DNA from 2 places in the Lysinibacillus sp. NPDC093210 genome. Region 1 is predicted to be linked to the other one. Evidence: predicted binding sites of a transcription regulator. Region 1 holds the regulator's gene; the other holds the start of a gene.
What was found. Region 1 encodes Rex, which represses fermentation and respiration genes when NADH is low (regulators of the CRP and FNR family bind a similar motif). Its sites were predicted from a motif close to TTGTGAAATATTTCACAA; they were not measured.

Region 1 (7,988 bases):
ACTGTTGCAGTAGTTGTACCGTCACCAGCAATTTCATTTGTTTTAGAAGCAACCTCTGCTACTAATTTTGCGCCCATGTTTTCATATGGATTTTCAAGTTCAATTTCTTTTGCAATTGTTACACCATCATTTGTAATCAACGGTGAACCGAATTTTTTTTCTAAAACGACGTTACGTCCTTTTGGACCTAATGTCACTTTTACTGCATTTGCTAATTTATCTACACCTTGAAGCATTAATGCACGAGCTTCTTCTGAGAATTTAATATCTTTTGCCATTTGAATTTACCCTCCTGAAATGGAATATTCGTTAAGCCTAATTAATATAATAACTATTATTCAATAATTGCAAGAATATCACTTTCACGTAAGATTAAGTATTCATTGCCTTCATATTTAACTTCTGTACCTGAGTATTTAGAGAAAATAATGTGGTCGTCAACTTTAACGTCAAGCTCTACACGTTGTCCGTTTTCTAATATACGACCTGTCCCAACTGCTACTACTTTACCCTCTTGTGGTTTTTCTTTTGCAGAGTCTGGTAGTACAATTCCAAATGCAGATTTTTCTTCTACCTCGATTAGTTCGATGACAATACGATCTCCTAGTGGTCTTAACAAGTGAAACAACCTCCTATTAATTAAATATTTCTTAAAAGTTTATTAGCACTCTATAACAACGAGTGCTAATACATTTATTATGATAATCAATCAACTGTTTTTTTGCAAGCCAGAACTACGAAAAATTTTGTTTTCTTTCCATATTCCTCTACAATAGAAAGGTAGCTTATGAATGGAAAGGATTTTGACTGTGAATAATACTTTAAAAAACGTACAGCATAAAAAAACGGCTCTATATGTTTTAATCATTTACATTGTCATGCAATTATCAGGAAAGTGGTTACTTTTACCGTTTCATAAATTTGTGATGAGTACAACGGGTTTACCTCATGCACAAGCGGCCCCTATTACACAAGGCTGGTATATCGCACTCAGCTTTGCCATTGCATTGATTTTAAGTTTGACTTTAACTAGTCGCGATAAATCGTTTTGGGATATCTATCAAGGTAAAAAGGAGACTATTCCACTTACCATTATGTGGGGGGTTTTAGGTTTCTTCCTTGTGTTCTTCGGGCAAATGATTGGTGCAGCTATTGAAATGGCTGTATTTGGAATCGAAGGTGGCTCACAAAACACCGCTGATATTGTGGGGATAGCAAAAGGTGCTCCAATTGCCATTTTAGCGATTGTTGTTTTTGGCCCAATTTTAGAGGAATTCGTCTTCCGTCGTGTTATTTTCGGCTCACTTGTCCAAACGACCAACTTCTGGGTGGCAGCCATAGTCAGTGCCATTTTCTTTGCGCTAATTCATTTTGATTTTTCACATATCCTGTTATATACCATTTGTGGTTTAATCTTTGCTTTCTTATACCATAAAACAAAAAGGATTTGGACATCCATTATTGCGCACGTCATGTTGAACGGCTTCGTTACACTTGTACAATTAAACGCAGAACCGCTTCAAAAATTTTTAGAAGAACTGCAAAAAATGCAATAAAAAAAGGAGCTAGATGTGGAAAACATCTAGCTCTTTTTATTAGTCATTTAATTCTTCAATTTGTCGTCGTTGTTCAGCTAACAAACGCTCAACTTGCTCGCGTTCAGCTTCTTTACGCTCTTCCTCTAAAAGCAACGCCTCGGCTTGTAAAAACTTACGATAGCCTCTGCGTGCAATGATAATACTAATCTCATAAATTAAAAATAGCGGAATCGCTACGATAACGTTAGAAATAAAGTCTGGTGGTGCAAGAAATACCGCAATAACGATTAACACAAAATATGCATACTTTCTGAATTTCACCATCAATTCAGGATTTAATATACCTAACCGCGCTAAAAATAATGTCACAACAGGTAATTGAAAAATGATTCCGAACGGCATGACTAGGCGAAACAAAAATGAGAAATATTCGTTAATACCAATTGTTTGCTGTATATCTAAATTCGCAGATAAGCCCATCATAAAGTGCATGACATATGGGAATAAAACATAATAAGCAAATGAAGCTCCTGCTAAAAATAGAAAAAACGAATATGGAATATATTTTAAAGTAGCCTTACGTTCTGTCTCATGTAAACCTGGTGTAATAAATAACCAAATTTGATGAAGAAGCAACGGAGAACTTATAACAAACGCTACAATGACCGTCACTTGCAAGTATACGACAAGGGGATCAGTCACTTTAAACGCGTTTAAAGTTAGTTGCTCTGCTTCTTTACTATATTGAATATGTTTAATAATTGGTTCGGCTAGATAAAAGCCAACTATAAGTGCAATAACAAAGAAAACAGCGCAAATAAAGAGCCGTTTTCTTAGTTCTTCTAAATGCTCTACGACTGTTAATTCTCTTGGATTCATATTAACTTGACATCCTTAACTTACTTAACGTTATCATTTTCTTTATGTTCAATTATTTTCTTTTTTGTATCGTCATCGTCATCAGCTAGACCCTTTGTTGCATTTTTAAATTCACGAAGTGTAGAACCCATTGCTTTACCTAGCTCAGGTAATTTCTTTGGTCCGAATATTAGAATTGCAACCACACCGATAATAACTAGGCTAACTGGTGTAAAAGCACTTAAGTGCACAACCATTGCAGCCACCTCCTCTTATATATATATCATTTTAACTTAAATTTTTTCGTTTGGCGAATTTATTTCAATAGTTTAAACACCATCAATTGTAACAGTTTACAAAATTGTGAATACCTTTATTTATCACTATTTCGTATTAAATAAATGAGCGCTTGTAATTCTACCGACAAATCTATCGTTAATAATTTCATAGTATCTGGTACGGTAATACGCTCTGGCGTAAAGTTTAAAATGCCTTTTGCATTCATTGCTGCTAATCGATCAGCCATCTTTTGAGCAGAGCGCGAAGATACTGTTAAAATAGCAAGGTCTGCTCCATATTCAGCATACTTTTCTTCTAATAAATCAGGATGATAAACGGGAATATTACTTATCATTTTCCCTTCTTTTGGTGCCTTTGAGTCAAATGCAACCACAATATGAGTATTATGATTTTTTTGGAAATTATACTTTAAAAATGCATTCCCTAAGTTCCCCACACCGATTAACGCTACTTTTGTTGTTTCATGCTGATCAAGTGTTTGGCTAAAAAACTGCAATAGATGCTGAACATCATAGCCATATCCCTTTTTGCCAAGCGCACCGAAATAAGAAAAATCACGACGAATCGTTGCAGAATCGATTTTCATCGCCTCGCTCAATTCCTTCGATGAAATACGTTCCATTCCTTCTTGCGCAAAGTTTTGGATAAATCGATAGTAAAGAGGAAGTCTTTTAGTTGTGGCTTGTGGAATTTTTACTTCTTGTTTCAAACTTTTTCCTCCTTATAAACACATCAAATTCACCTAAGCGTATTTGAATACTCATTTTGAAACATGCTTATATGAATCAATTACATTTCAGCGTACATGCATCTAGAATTTTTTAAGCATGCTTGAGAGTCTCCTCATAAAATCTATGACATCCGCTGGGCCGCTAACTTGATTCAGACGGGTTTCAACCCACAGTTCAATGCATATCATATTCATCACCCACTTATAAAAGTGGAGGATTTCCCTTTAGTTAACGGCGTGTTTTACGCCACTAACTAAAGAGAAATCGTTTCAATCTTACATGACAGCATAGAATAAGTAAAGCACTGACATTGCAAGCAATTCCGTCATCCTTTACACTAAGAAAGAATTGAGGTGTCAAGAATGATTGTATTACAAGTCAATCAACTATATAAATCCTTTATTGCAGATGAAATTTTAAGTGGTGTCAAACTAGAAGTACAACACCGTGATCGTGTAGCATTAGTCGGACGTAACGGAGCTGGAAAATCCACTTTACTAAAAATCATTGCTGGTCAATTGTCATATGATTCTGGGGATATTATTATTCCAAAGGGTGTACAAGTTGGCTATCTAGAACAACATGCGGGTCTAAATTCAACTTTATCAATTTGGGACGAAATGATGACAATTTTCGAACCGCTTCTTGGGCAGGAAAAAACATTACGCTCCCTTGAACAGCAAATGGCTGATCCAACGGTTTACGAAAATCCAGAAATGTATGCAAAGGTCATGTCCGAATATGACCAATTACAGCATGATTTTAAAGATGCAGGAGGCTATCAATACGAATCTGATACGCGTTCTGTTCTTCATGGTATGCAATTTTACCCAGAGGATTATGAAAAAGCGATTAGCTCATTGTCAGGAGGTCAACGAACTCGTTTAGCTCTTGCAAAGCTTCTATTAAGTAAGCCAGATTTATTAATTCTAGATGAGCCTACAAACCATTTAGATATTGAAACACTATCTTGGTTAGAGACTTATTTAAAAGGCTATGAAGGCGCTATTTTAATCGTTTCACATGACCGTTACTTCTTAGACCAAGTTGTCTCCATCGTCTATGAAGTTTCTCGTCATCGCGTTACGAAATACACTGGAAACTACAGTGCTTATTTAGACGAAAAGGCGAAAAACTATGAGCGCGATGTAAAAATGTTTGAACGACAGCAAGATGAGAAAGCAAAGCTTGAGGATTTTATTCAAAAAAACATAGCACGTGCCTCTACGACAAAGATGGCACAAAGCCGACGCAAAATGCTCGAACGTACGGAATGGATGGACTCTCCTGACGGTAACGAAAAATCAGCTAGCTTTGGCTTTACAATAGAAAGACAAAGTGGCAATGATGTGCTCTCAATTGACTCCTTAGCTGTGGGCTACGGTGACAAGCAAATATCTAGTGGCATTACACTACGAACTTTTCGCGAAGATCGCATCGCACTAGTTGGACCAAATGGTGTTGGTAAATCAACATTATTAAAAACGATTGTCAAAGATTTATCACCACTTGCAGGGGATATTCGTTATGGTACCAATGTGCAAATTGGCTACTACGACCAAGAACAGGCAAAGCTATCTAGCAATAAAAGCGTTTTAAAAGAATTATGGGATGAATGGCCGTTAATGAATGAAAAAGACATTCGCACTGTACTTGGTCGCTTTCTATTCAGTGGAGAAGATGTAGATAAAGCCGTCAACTCTTTATCTGGTGGTGAGAAGGCTCGGTTGGCATTGGCAAAGTTAATGATGCAAAAGGCGAATTTCTTAATTCTCGATGAGCCTACCAACCACTTAGATTTAGATAGTAAAGAAGTGTTGGAAAATGCCTTAATTGATTATCCCGGAACGCTCCTATTCGTATCGCATGACCGATATTTTATTAATCGCATTGCAACGAAAGTTGTTGAGCTATCTGGTGAAGGTTCTTTTGAGTATTTAGGTGATTATGATTATTTTCTTGAGAAAAAACAGGAACTTTTTGAAATTGCTCAAATGAAGGCTGCTTCTCAGCCGCAAATACAAGCTACAGCTACTGAAAAGACCTCTACCTCCAAAATAGATAGAGAAGCAAAAAAACGTGAGCGCCAAATTAGACGTTCAATAGAAGAATTAGAGGTCAACATGCAAAAGGCAGCTACTGAAATCGCTCGTTTAGAAGAAGCTCTCTGTGACCCTGAAATTTTCACTGACCATGAGAAAATTTCACAACTACAAGGTGAGTTAGCATCTATAAAAGAGCAGCATGAAGTCATTGAAATGGAATGGCTCGAGCTAAATGAGGAACTAGAAAATATTATTTTATAAAATCTAGAAAAGTCATATGCTATGTCATATGGCTTTTTTCTTTACTCGCCTTTATTTTTCATATATATTGGTCAAGTGCTATTTTTCGACAAAAAATGCCCACAACTTTATACACACTATAAAACTAGTAATACCAACATATCAACAGACTTTTCCACACTGTCCACAATTTCAAATTATTTAATCCACATGGTTCTGTGTAAAATGGGCTACTATATATAGAATAATCACAACTTATGCACAAGTTATCCACAATTTGTGCATAAGTACGAATGTTCGCAGTTTTTTTATGCACTTTTTTAACACTTCCTGTGGATAATTTTCTGAAAAATTTGTCAATTAATTATTTTTCTAATATACGTTTATATTTTCTAGCATTATTCATGTTTTTATATGCCATAATATTTTTATAAAAATAAAAAAAGAGACGACTCAGATCAAACTCTGAGCCATCTCTCAAGTGCTTACTCAACCCATGATTTCAATTCCATACCTGGGCGACCATTCATCATCATATTTCCTCGAATACCTGCTTCAAACATCGGGGTTGCAGCAGCCCCTATCATTGCTGCATTGTCTGTACATAATTTCAATGGTGGTACAAAAAAGGGAATACCCTCTTTAGAAAAAATCGCCTCAAGGGATGTACGCAAACCTTTATTAGCAGCTACACCACCTGCTGCGATTACTTGCTTAACTTTATATTCGCGCGCTGCACGCAATGTTTTTGCAGTAAGTACTTCAACTACACTTTCCTGAAAGCCTTTTGCAACAGCTGTTGGAGAAATCTCTTCACCACGTTGATCCATATTGTGCTTATAATTAATAACTGCTGATTTTAAACCGCTAAAGCTAAAATCATAGGATTGTTCCTCAAGCCATACACGTGGAAAAGCAACTGCTTCTTGACCTTCATGTGCTAATTGATCTATACGAGGACCTCCTGGATATGGTAAGCCTAACACGCGTGCAACTTTGTCATAGGCTTCCCCTGCCGCATCATCCCGCGTTTCTCCAATTACTTCAAATGAGCCATGTTCTTTCATATAAACAAGCTCCGTATGTCCCCCTGATACTACAAGGGCTAATAGTGGAAACTCCATTGGTTGGACAAGTGCATTGGCATAAATATGACCTGCAATATGATGTACGCCCAAAATCGGTACATTGTTAGCAAATGCAAACGCTTTTGCTGCGTTAATGCCAATTAACAGTGCCCCTACCAGACCAGGACCTTCTGTAACAGCTACTGCATCTAGATCAGATGGCTGCATATTTGCTTGTCTTAATGCCTCTTCAATAACAACCGTAATTTGCTCTACATGGTGACGTGATGCAATCTCGGGTACAACGCCACCAAAACGCTTATGACTCTCAATTTGTGAAGCAACTACATTTGAAACAATTTCAGAACCATTACGAATAACAGCTGCTGCCGTTTCATCACAGCTAGACTCAATTGCTAAAATAACTCGATTTTCCATTATAAATTCACCCACATGACTAGGGCATCCTCCCCATTATCTGTATAGTAACCTTTACGTATGCCACCATCTTGGAAGGCAAGCTTGCGATAAAGATTTTGTGCCACCGTATTCGTTTCACGTACCTCTAGACTCATAACGTCCATTCCGTGCTCTCGTGCAATACGCATCGCTTCCCGCATTAAGCCTTCTCCAATTCCTCGACCACGAGCTGCCTCTGTAACAGCCACATTTGTAATTTGAGCCGCATCTATGACCATCCACATTCCACAAAAACCTATTATGCTATTGTTTTCATCTACTGCTAAAACATAGTGTGCATATTGATTTTCATGCATCTCATAGTAAAAAGAATCCAATGTCCATGGCGTTGGGAATGTAGCAAGTTCAATCGCATAAACCGCTGGTACATCCTCCGATACCATTTTACGATACATTATATTACTACTCATGTGCTTTCTCCTTTTGCTCTTTTAACCAGTTTGCTTCAGCCTCAGCAATACGTTTATATTGCGGAGTAAAATGATGTACTTCCTCCACACTCGGTAATTTCGCTGTGCTTGCTAAACTAATGGCTGCACTCGCACGTGGCAAGTCCTCATGAAGAGGTGCACGATACGCATTATGTCCAAGGACTTCAACAATTTTATCCCAAAATAGATCGACATCTACTCCTATAAATAATATAGGTGCATCTAAAGCCTTCAAACGGCCTAACAGTCCTTCAATATGATCATGATAATCCTCTATAACTACATCCAGCTCTGACCC
Region 2 (7,988 bases), on a different contig from region 1:
ATTGGCAACCTCTTGACGAAGAATATGTGATGTTCCCAACAGATGATACACATGACACTTATCGAGATGTTAGTAACAACTTTAAGAATTTCAAGCAAGATGTTGATAAATATTTTTCCAACTATACAAGTGTTATTGGCACAGGCTTCTATCAAAATAAAAAAATACAAAAGCTAACAATTGAAATTCCAATCCAATTTTTCGGCACTGCTGAAATTATAGGCTTTACACAATATTTAACGGGCGCCCTAATCAATCAATTTGATAATATAAATGTCGAAGTGAGCATTACTTCAATTAATGGTCCAGAGGCTTTAATTATGAAAGAAGCGAATGATAAAGACCCGTATGTACACGTTTATGAGTAAAAAATAGTCAGCCTTGTGCTGGCTATTTTTATGCGTAATCGCGCTGAAATCCAATAGGTGTTCGTTTATCGAATTTGGACAATGTACATCATACGTAAGTAATGGCTAGTAAGGCTTCTCTGAAATCCAAATCAGCTAACAATGATAGTGTTCGTTCAACTAAAGAAGACATCTTGGGACAACACTTTGTTATAGTAGTGAAAGTTTCTGTATTTTTGGTGAAAGTTGTGATTTTTAATAGGAAAAATGTTATGATTATTGGCATGGTTAACTTTATTCAACCCTATTGTTATCAACAAAAACAATGAATTGGATCGTATTCGGAGGTGTAAAAAATGGCAAAATTAACAAAAGAAGAAGTTAAGCACGTTGCGAATTTAGCACGTCTTGCAATTACTGAAGAAGAAGCGGAAAAATTTGCTGAGCAACTTGGGAAAATTACTGACTTTGCAGAGCAGCTAAACGAGTTAGATACTACAAATGTTGAACCAACAACACACGTTTTACCACTGGTAAACGTAATGCGTGAAGATGTGGCAACAAAAGGTCTAGACCGTGATGTAATGATGTTAAACGTTAAAGAACAAGAAGATGGTCAAGTAAAAGTACCAGCTATCATGTAATACTAAAAAATAGGAGGATTCCTCATGACGTTATTTGAACGTTCAGCAAAGGAGCTACAAGCTGAGATTAAAGCTGGTAACCTAACAATCGCTGACTTAACAAAAGAAGCATATGAACGCGTAACAAAGCTTGACGGCGATGTACAAGCATTCCTTGCTTCAAACGAAGAAAAAGCAACTGCACAAGCAGCTGAAATGGACAAAGTGCCATTTGAAGAACGTGGACCACTTTTTGGTCTTCCTATTGGGGTAAAAGACAATATCGTAACAGAAGGCTTAGAAACAACTTGTGCTTCTAAAATCCTTGAAGGATTTATGCCAATTTACGATGCGACAGTCGTTCATAAGCTACGCGAAGCTGGCATGATTACAATCGGTAAATTGAACATGGACGAGTTTGCAATGGGTTCTTCAAATGAAAACTCATTCTATAAAACAACAAAAAATCCATGGAACTTAAATCACGTACCAGGTGGTTCTTCAGGTGCTTCTGCGGCAGCAGTAGCAGCAGGAGAAGTGTCATTCTCACTTGGTTCAGATACAGGTGGTTCAATCCGTCAACCAGCAGCATATTGCGGTGTCGTAGGGATGAAACCTACATACGGTCGTGTATCTCGATTTGGACTTGTGGCATTCGCTTCTTCGTTAGATCAAATCGGACCAATTACACGTAATGTTGAAGACAATGCACTTTTACTAGAAGCCATTTCAGGACTAGACCCTAACGATTCAACTTCAGCAAATGTAGAAGTACCAAACTTCGCAGCAGCACTGACTGGCGATGTAAAAGGTTTACGTATTGCTGTACCAAAGGAATTTTTAGGTGAAGGTGTTGGAGAAGCGGCACGTCAATCAGTACTTGATGCACTAGAAGTACTAAAAGGCTTAGGTGCGACAGTAGAAGAAGTATCACTTCCTCATTCTAAATATGCACTTGCAGCGTACTATATCCTTTCTTCTTCTGAAGCGTCATCAAACCTTTCTCGTTTTGATGGTATCCGTTACGGTTTCCGCGCAGAAAACGTTAATAACCTAATGGACCTTTACAAAGAAACACGTGCACAAGGCTTTGGTGATGAAGTAAAACGTCGTATTATGCTAGGAACTTATTCACTTAGCGCTGGTACTTACGACGCTTATTACAAAAAAGCACAGCAAGCACGTACACTTATTAAAGCAGACTACGACAAAGTATTCGAAGACTTTGATGTAATCATTGGACCAACAGCACCAACACCAGCATTTAAAATTGGTGAAAATGTTGATGACCCAATGACGATGTATGCCAACGATATTTTAACAATTCCTATGAACTTAGCGGGCGTGCCAGCCATTTCCATTCCATGTGGCTTTGAAAACGGTCTACCACTAGGCTTGCAAATCATTGGTAAATACTTCGATGAAGCAACAATTTACCGTGTAGCGCATGCGTTCGAGCAAGCTACGGCGTTCCATAAAGAAGTTCCTCAAATTTGGGAGGGAAAATAACATGAACTTTGAAACAGTCATTGGTTTAGAAGTACACGTTGAGTTAAAAACAAACTCAAAAATCTTCTCGCCAGCACCAGCTCACTTCGGTGCTGAACCAAATACAAATACAACAGTAATCGACCTAGGTTATCCTGGGGTCCTTCCTGTCTTAAATAAAAATGTTGTAGATTTCGCGATGCGTGCAGCACTTGCACTAAACATGGAAATCGAGCAAGAAACAAAATTTGACCGTAAAAACTACTTCTATCCGGATAATCCGAAAGCATATCAAATTTCACAATTCGATAAGCCAATTGGTAAAAACGGTTGGATTGATATTGAAGTAGATGGTTACACAAAACGTATCGGTATTACTCGTCTTCATATGGAAGAAGATGCTGGTAAACTATCTCATGCTGGTGACCATTCATTAGTGGACTTTAACCGTCAAGGTACACCGCTTGTAGAAATCGTTTCTGAGCCAGATCTTCGCACAGCAAACGAAGCGTATGCTTACCTTGAAAAATTAAAATCAATTATCCAATATACAGATGTTTCAGACTGTAAAATGGAAGAAGGTTCACTGCGCTGTGATGCCAACATTTCGATTCGCCCATATGGCCAAAAAGAATTCGGTACAAAAACAGAGCTTAAAAACCTTAACTCATTTAACTACGTACGTCGTGGTATTGAGCACGAAGAGTTACGTCAAGCGGATGTATTACTGTCAGGTGGCGTGATTGATCAAGAAACGCGTCGCTTTGATGAAAAAACAGGTAAAACTATTTTAATGCGTGTTAAAGAAGGAACAGATGATTATCGTTACTTCCCAGAGCCAGACTTAGTGCGTCTGTCAATCGACGATGAGTGGTTAGAACGCGTAAAATCAGAGATTCCTGAACTTCCAGATGCCCGTAAAAAACGTTATGTTGAAGAATTAGGATTAACTCCTTATGATGCAGGCGTTCTTGTTATTTCTAAAGAAATTTCAGATTTCTTTGAAGCGATGATAGCTGAAGGTGCAGATGCAAAACTTTCTGCAAACTGGTTGATGGGTGATGTTTCTGCATATTTAAATGCTGAACAAAAAGATCTTAAAGATACTGCGTTAACTCCAGAAAACCTTGCAGGCATGGTGAATTTGATTACGGACGGTACAATTTCTTCTAAAATCGGTAAAAAAGTATTTACTGAGTTAGTCGAAAACGGCGGTTCAGCTAATGACATCGTGAAGGCAAAAGGATTAGTTCAAATTTCGGATGAGGGTGCATTATTAGCAATCGTAACAGAAGTATTAGATAACAATGCACAATCGATCGAAGACTTCAAAAACGGTAAGGATCGTGCAATTGGCTTCTTAGTTGGACAAATTATGAAAGCTACAAAAGGCCAAGCGAACCCACCAATGGTCAACAAATTATTACAACAAGAAATTGCAAAACGCTAATTTTTTGTTATTACAATGAGTCAAGAGAGTGAATTCACTTTCTTGGCTTTTTAAATGCAAAGATTGTACATACTAACAAATCGTAACACTAAATAGTTGTCTAAAAAGAGTATTCATAGCAAAATATAGAATAGAACAAACACTTCATTTAAAAAGGGGATAAGTATATGAAAACTGAACAACAATATTTTGAAGAAGCCATTTCAATTCAACAATATATGGATAACATGACAACGCTTAAAGAAGATAGCTTCCGTATTTATGATGGCTTTGAAGTACCAATGAACGATGGTTTTGTAGCTTTATTAAAAGACAAGCAACCTAAAATTCTAACAATTACTGAAGATTGGTGCGGAGATGCGATGTTAAATAATCCAATTATTCGCCGTGTTGCGGAGGTAGCTGGATTAGATATGCGTACTGTTTTACGCGATGCAGATACAGATTTAATCGACCGTTACTTAACAAACGGTGGCCGTGCAATTCCAATGTATATTTTACTTAATGAATCAGGTCAAGTTATAGGTAAATGGGGACCACGTGCGCCTGAGTTACAGGATATTGTTGTGAAGAAAAGAGCTACATTACCGGACAAAGAAGACCCAACTTTTGAAGAAGCACAAAAAGCACTTTACACTGAAATACGTGAAGATAATATTACAAATCAAGCAAATTGGACATATGTATACGAAGATTTCAAAAAACATGTAACAGCAGCATTGCAATAAAGGAGCAATTTCCTTAAGCGATGGTATAACGTACAATACGCGCTCATACTGGCGTATTGGAAGCATATGGTGAATTTGATTTGCAAGGCGTAGAACTGTGTATTAAATCATCAGTGCAACATTTCAATGGTTTATTCGTTGAAAGTATTAGAATCTTATGAAGCAGGAAGGTATGTTATGAAACGAGCAAGAATCATTTATAATCCTACATCTGGTCGGGAAGCGTTTAAAAAGCATTTACCAGAAGTATTGGAGAAACTAGAGGTGGCAGGCTATGAGACATCCTGTCACGCAACAACTTGTGAAGGCGATGCTATAGAAGCAGCAAAAAACGCAGTAGAACGTGGATTTGATATTATCATAGCAGTTGGTGGAGATGGGACGTTAAATGAGGTTGTTTCTGGTGTAGGCCAATTTGATAAACGTCCAAAGATTGGCTTAATCCCAATGGGAACAACGAATGATTTTGCACGTGCCGTCCATATTCCACGAAATATTGATGAAGCCGTTGATATTATTATTAAAGGCGATACCTTACCAGTTGATGTTGGATTGTTAAATGGAGAACGCTATTTCATCAATATCGCTGCTGGGGGGCGTATTACTGAGCTAACGTACGAAGTGCCGAGCAAAATGAAAACAATGCTAGGGCAGTTAGCTTACTATTTAAAAGCGGTTGAAATGATTCCATCTATTAAGGCATCACATATGCGTATTGAATATGATGGTGAAGTATTTGATGGAGATGCAATGATGTTTTTATGTGGCTTAACGAATTCTGTTGGAGGCTTTGAAAAGCTTGCGCCAGATGCGAGCATAAACGACGGTTACTTTACATTATTAGTATTGAAAAAAGTGAGCCTTCCAGAATTTATTCAGCTTGCGGCAATGGCGTTGCGAGGCGAACATTTAAAGGATGATCGTGTTATTTATAAAAAGGCAAGTGTTGTGAAAGTTACGACGGAAAACGAAGTGCATTTAAATCTAGATGGCGAATATGGTGGAGATGCACCTGCAACATTTGAAAATTTGAAGCGCCATATTGAAATTTTTGTACCAATTGAAGATATTCGTGAAGAAGATCGAATTTAAACTACTCTTATGGAACATTTGCAGATAAGTGTAAATAAGTTTTGGAAATTTACACTTATTTGTTTATAATCCCCTCATAAATTGGGGTTGTGAACGAATTAAGAAAAATGTTTGGCGAATATGCGTATATTAAATGAACAAAATTTGAAACCTTTATAATAGGCCGAAGTTTCGGTCCATTTTAAAGGTTTTTTGCGTTGAAATAGTGGAAAATATGGGTATGGATAAGGAAAGGAAGTGGTGCAATTTGTATAAGTCACAGGAAAGAAAGCTTATTTGGTTAAGCTTTGGTGTTGCAATTATCATGCTACTTTCCATACTGGGAAGAATATTTGGTAGTTAGGAGGGTATTGAGATGATTAATGAATCAGCAGTCTTTTGGAGTCGTGCATTAACGGAGCTTACGTTATCGTTCCATATCATTTATGCAACGATTGGTGTCGGCGTGCCGTTAATGATTATGATTGCGCAATGGACTGGATATAAAAAGAATGATGAGCATTATATTTTAATGGCACGACGTTGGGCACGAGGTTTCGTTATTACCGTTGCTGTAGGGGTCGTTACAGGTACAGCTATCGGATTACAATTATCGTTACTATGGCCGAATTTTATGCAACTTGCAGGGCAAACTATAGCATTACCGCTCTTTATGGAAACCTTTGCATTCTTCTTTGAAGCCATTTTCTTAGGTATCTACTTATACACTTGGGATCGTTTCGATAGTCAGAAAAAACATATGCTCCTTCTAATTCCTGTTGCTTTAGGTGCATCCATGTCTGCTGTTTTTATAACAATCGTGAATGCCTTTATGAACGCACCACAAGGCTTTGACATAGTGGACGGTCAGCTCGTTAATATTCAACCATTTTTAGCAATGTTTAACCCAGCTATGCCAACTAAAGTAGCGCATGTGCTTGTAACAGCCTACATGACATCAGCATTTGTGTTGGCAGCAATTGCAGGCTATCGTATGCTTAGAGGCTCTGATCATATTTACCATAAAAAATCATTATTTTTATTAATGAAGATTGGTCTGGTTACATCGATTTCAGCTGCAATAATAGGCGACTTCTCAGGCAAATACTTAGCGGAATACCAACCAGAAAAATTAGCTGCGGCAGAATGGCATTTTGAAACAACAGATAAAGCGTCACTTATTTTATTCGGTGTGCTGGATGGCGAGGAAGTAAAGTATGCTATTAAAGTACCTTATGCATTAAGTATTCTGGCAGCTAATAATCCAAATGCAGAAGTGATAGGTTTAGATCAATATGCGGAGGAAGACCGACCACCGCTTTATATTCACTATCTGTTTAACATCATGGTCTTTATCGGCATGTTTATGGCATTAGTATCCTTAGTTTATGTAGTAGGGAAACTACGTCGTTGGCGATTTATTCATTCACGGTTATATAAATGGATTATTGTTGCCGGTGCGCCACTGTCCATAATTGCGATTGAAGCAGGTTGGTGGCTTGCGGAGGTTGGTCGTCAACCGTGGATATTATACGGTATTATGCGAACACCAGAGGGAGCAACAACGAGCGATCATGTGGATTTAATGATGCTTTTATTCTCAGGTGTTTATGCCGTACTTGGAATCGGTAGTACCGTTGTATTAATTCGCATGTTTAAAAAGAACCCGATTGAGCGTGAAATTGAAGATCGGAATATAGAAAAAGGCGGTGACATCATATGACATTAGAAATATTAGGAATTTCAGTCTTGTGGATTTTCCTTTTTGGTTATGTGATGGTCGCATCCATTGATTTTGGTGCAGGTTTTTTCAATGCTTACAGTCTCCTTATTGGGAAAAACCATATCATAACGAATATTATTAAACGATATTTATCGCCTGTATGGGAAGTAACGAATGTCTTTCTAGTGTTTTTCTTTGTTGGGATTGTAGGGTTTTTCCCTCAAACAGCATTTTACTATGGAACAATTTTGCTTGTACCGGTAAGTATTTCATTAGTGCTGCTTGCGATTCGTGGCTCGTACTATGCATTTGAATCGTATGGTGCACGTGGACATATTGGGTATTCTCTGACATATGGCTTAACAGGTTTACTTATTCCAGCATCATTATCTGTAGTATTTGCTATTGCAGGTGGCGGCTATGTAGATATGGTGGAAGGTCAACCAGTATTAAATTATTGGACACTATATACGAGTACATTTGCTTGGAGTATTGTCGTATTAAGCATAGCAGCTGTCCTTTATATATCCGCAGTATTTTTAACATGGTATGCACATA

Region 2: ACIP9C_RS19800 (cytochrome ubiquinol oxidase subunit I) is a predicted target of Rex. The motif match lies at 5,816-5,833, and genes of this name have one in related genera.

What each region holds. Positions count from the first base shown of each region.
Region 1 covers NZ_JBIVOE010000014.1:78,484-86,471, forward strand. Annotated here, with positions in the region: gene groL (chaperonin GroEL) at 1-278, opposite strand, end outside; gene groES (co-chaperone GroES) at 335-619, opposite strand; gene ACIP9C_RS22160 (CPBP family intramembrane glutamic endopeptidase) at 792-1,556, shown strand; gene tatC (twin-arginine translocase subunit TatC) at 1,596-2,417, opposite strand; gene ACIP9C_RS22170 (twin-arginine translocase TatA/TatE family subunit) at 2,438-2,653, opposite strand; gene ACIP9C_RS22175 (redox-sensing transcriptional repressor Rex) at 2,770-3,405, opposite strand; gene ACIP9C_RS22180 (ABC-F family ATP-binding cassette domain-containing protein) at 3,790-5,733, shown strand; gene tsaD (tRNA (adenosine(37)-N6)-threonylcarbamoyltransferase complex transferase subunit TsaD) at 6,198-7,217, opposite strand; gene rimI (ribosomal protein S18-alanine N-acetyltransferase) at 7,217-7,669, opposite strand; gene tsaB (tRNA (adenosine(37)-N6)-threonylcarbamoyltransferase complex dimerization subunit type 1 TsaB) at 7,662-7,988, opposite strand, start outside.
Region 2 covers NZ_JBIVOE010000010.1:24,307-32,294, forward strand. Annotated here, with positions in the region: gene ACIP9C_RS19770 (CamS family sex pheromone protein) at 1-368, shown strand, start outside; gene gatC (Asp-tRNA(Asn)/Glu-tRNA(Gln) amidotransferase subunit GatC) at 704-991, shown strand; gene gatA (Asp-tRNA(Asn)/Glu-tRNA(Gln) amidotransferase subunit GatA) at 1,016-2,479, shown strand; gene gatB (Asp-tRNA(Asn)/Glu-tRNA(Gln) amidotransferase subunit GatB) at 2,481-3,908, shown strand; gene ACIP9C_RS19790 (thioredoxin family protein) at 4,076-4,636, shown strand; gene ACIP9C_RS19795 (diacylglycerol kinase) at 4,814-5,728, shown strand; gene ACIP9C_RS19800 (cytochrome ubiquinol oxidase subunit I) at 6,084-7,430, shown strand; gene ACIP9C_RS19805 (cytochrome d ubiquinol oxidase subunit II) at 7,427-7,988, shown strand, end outside.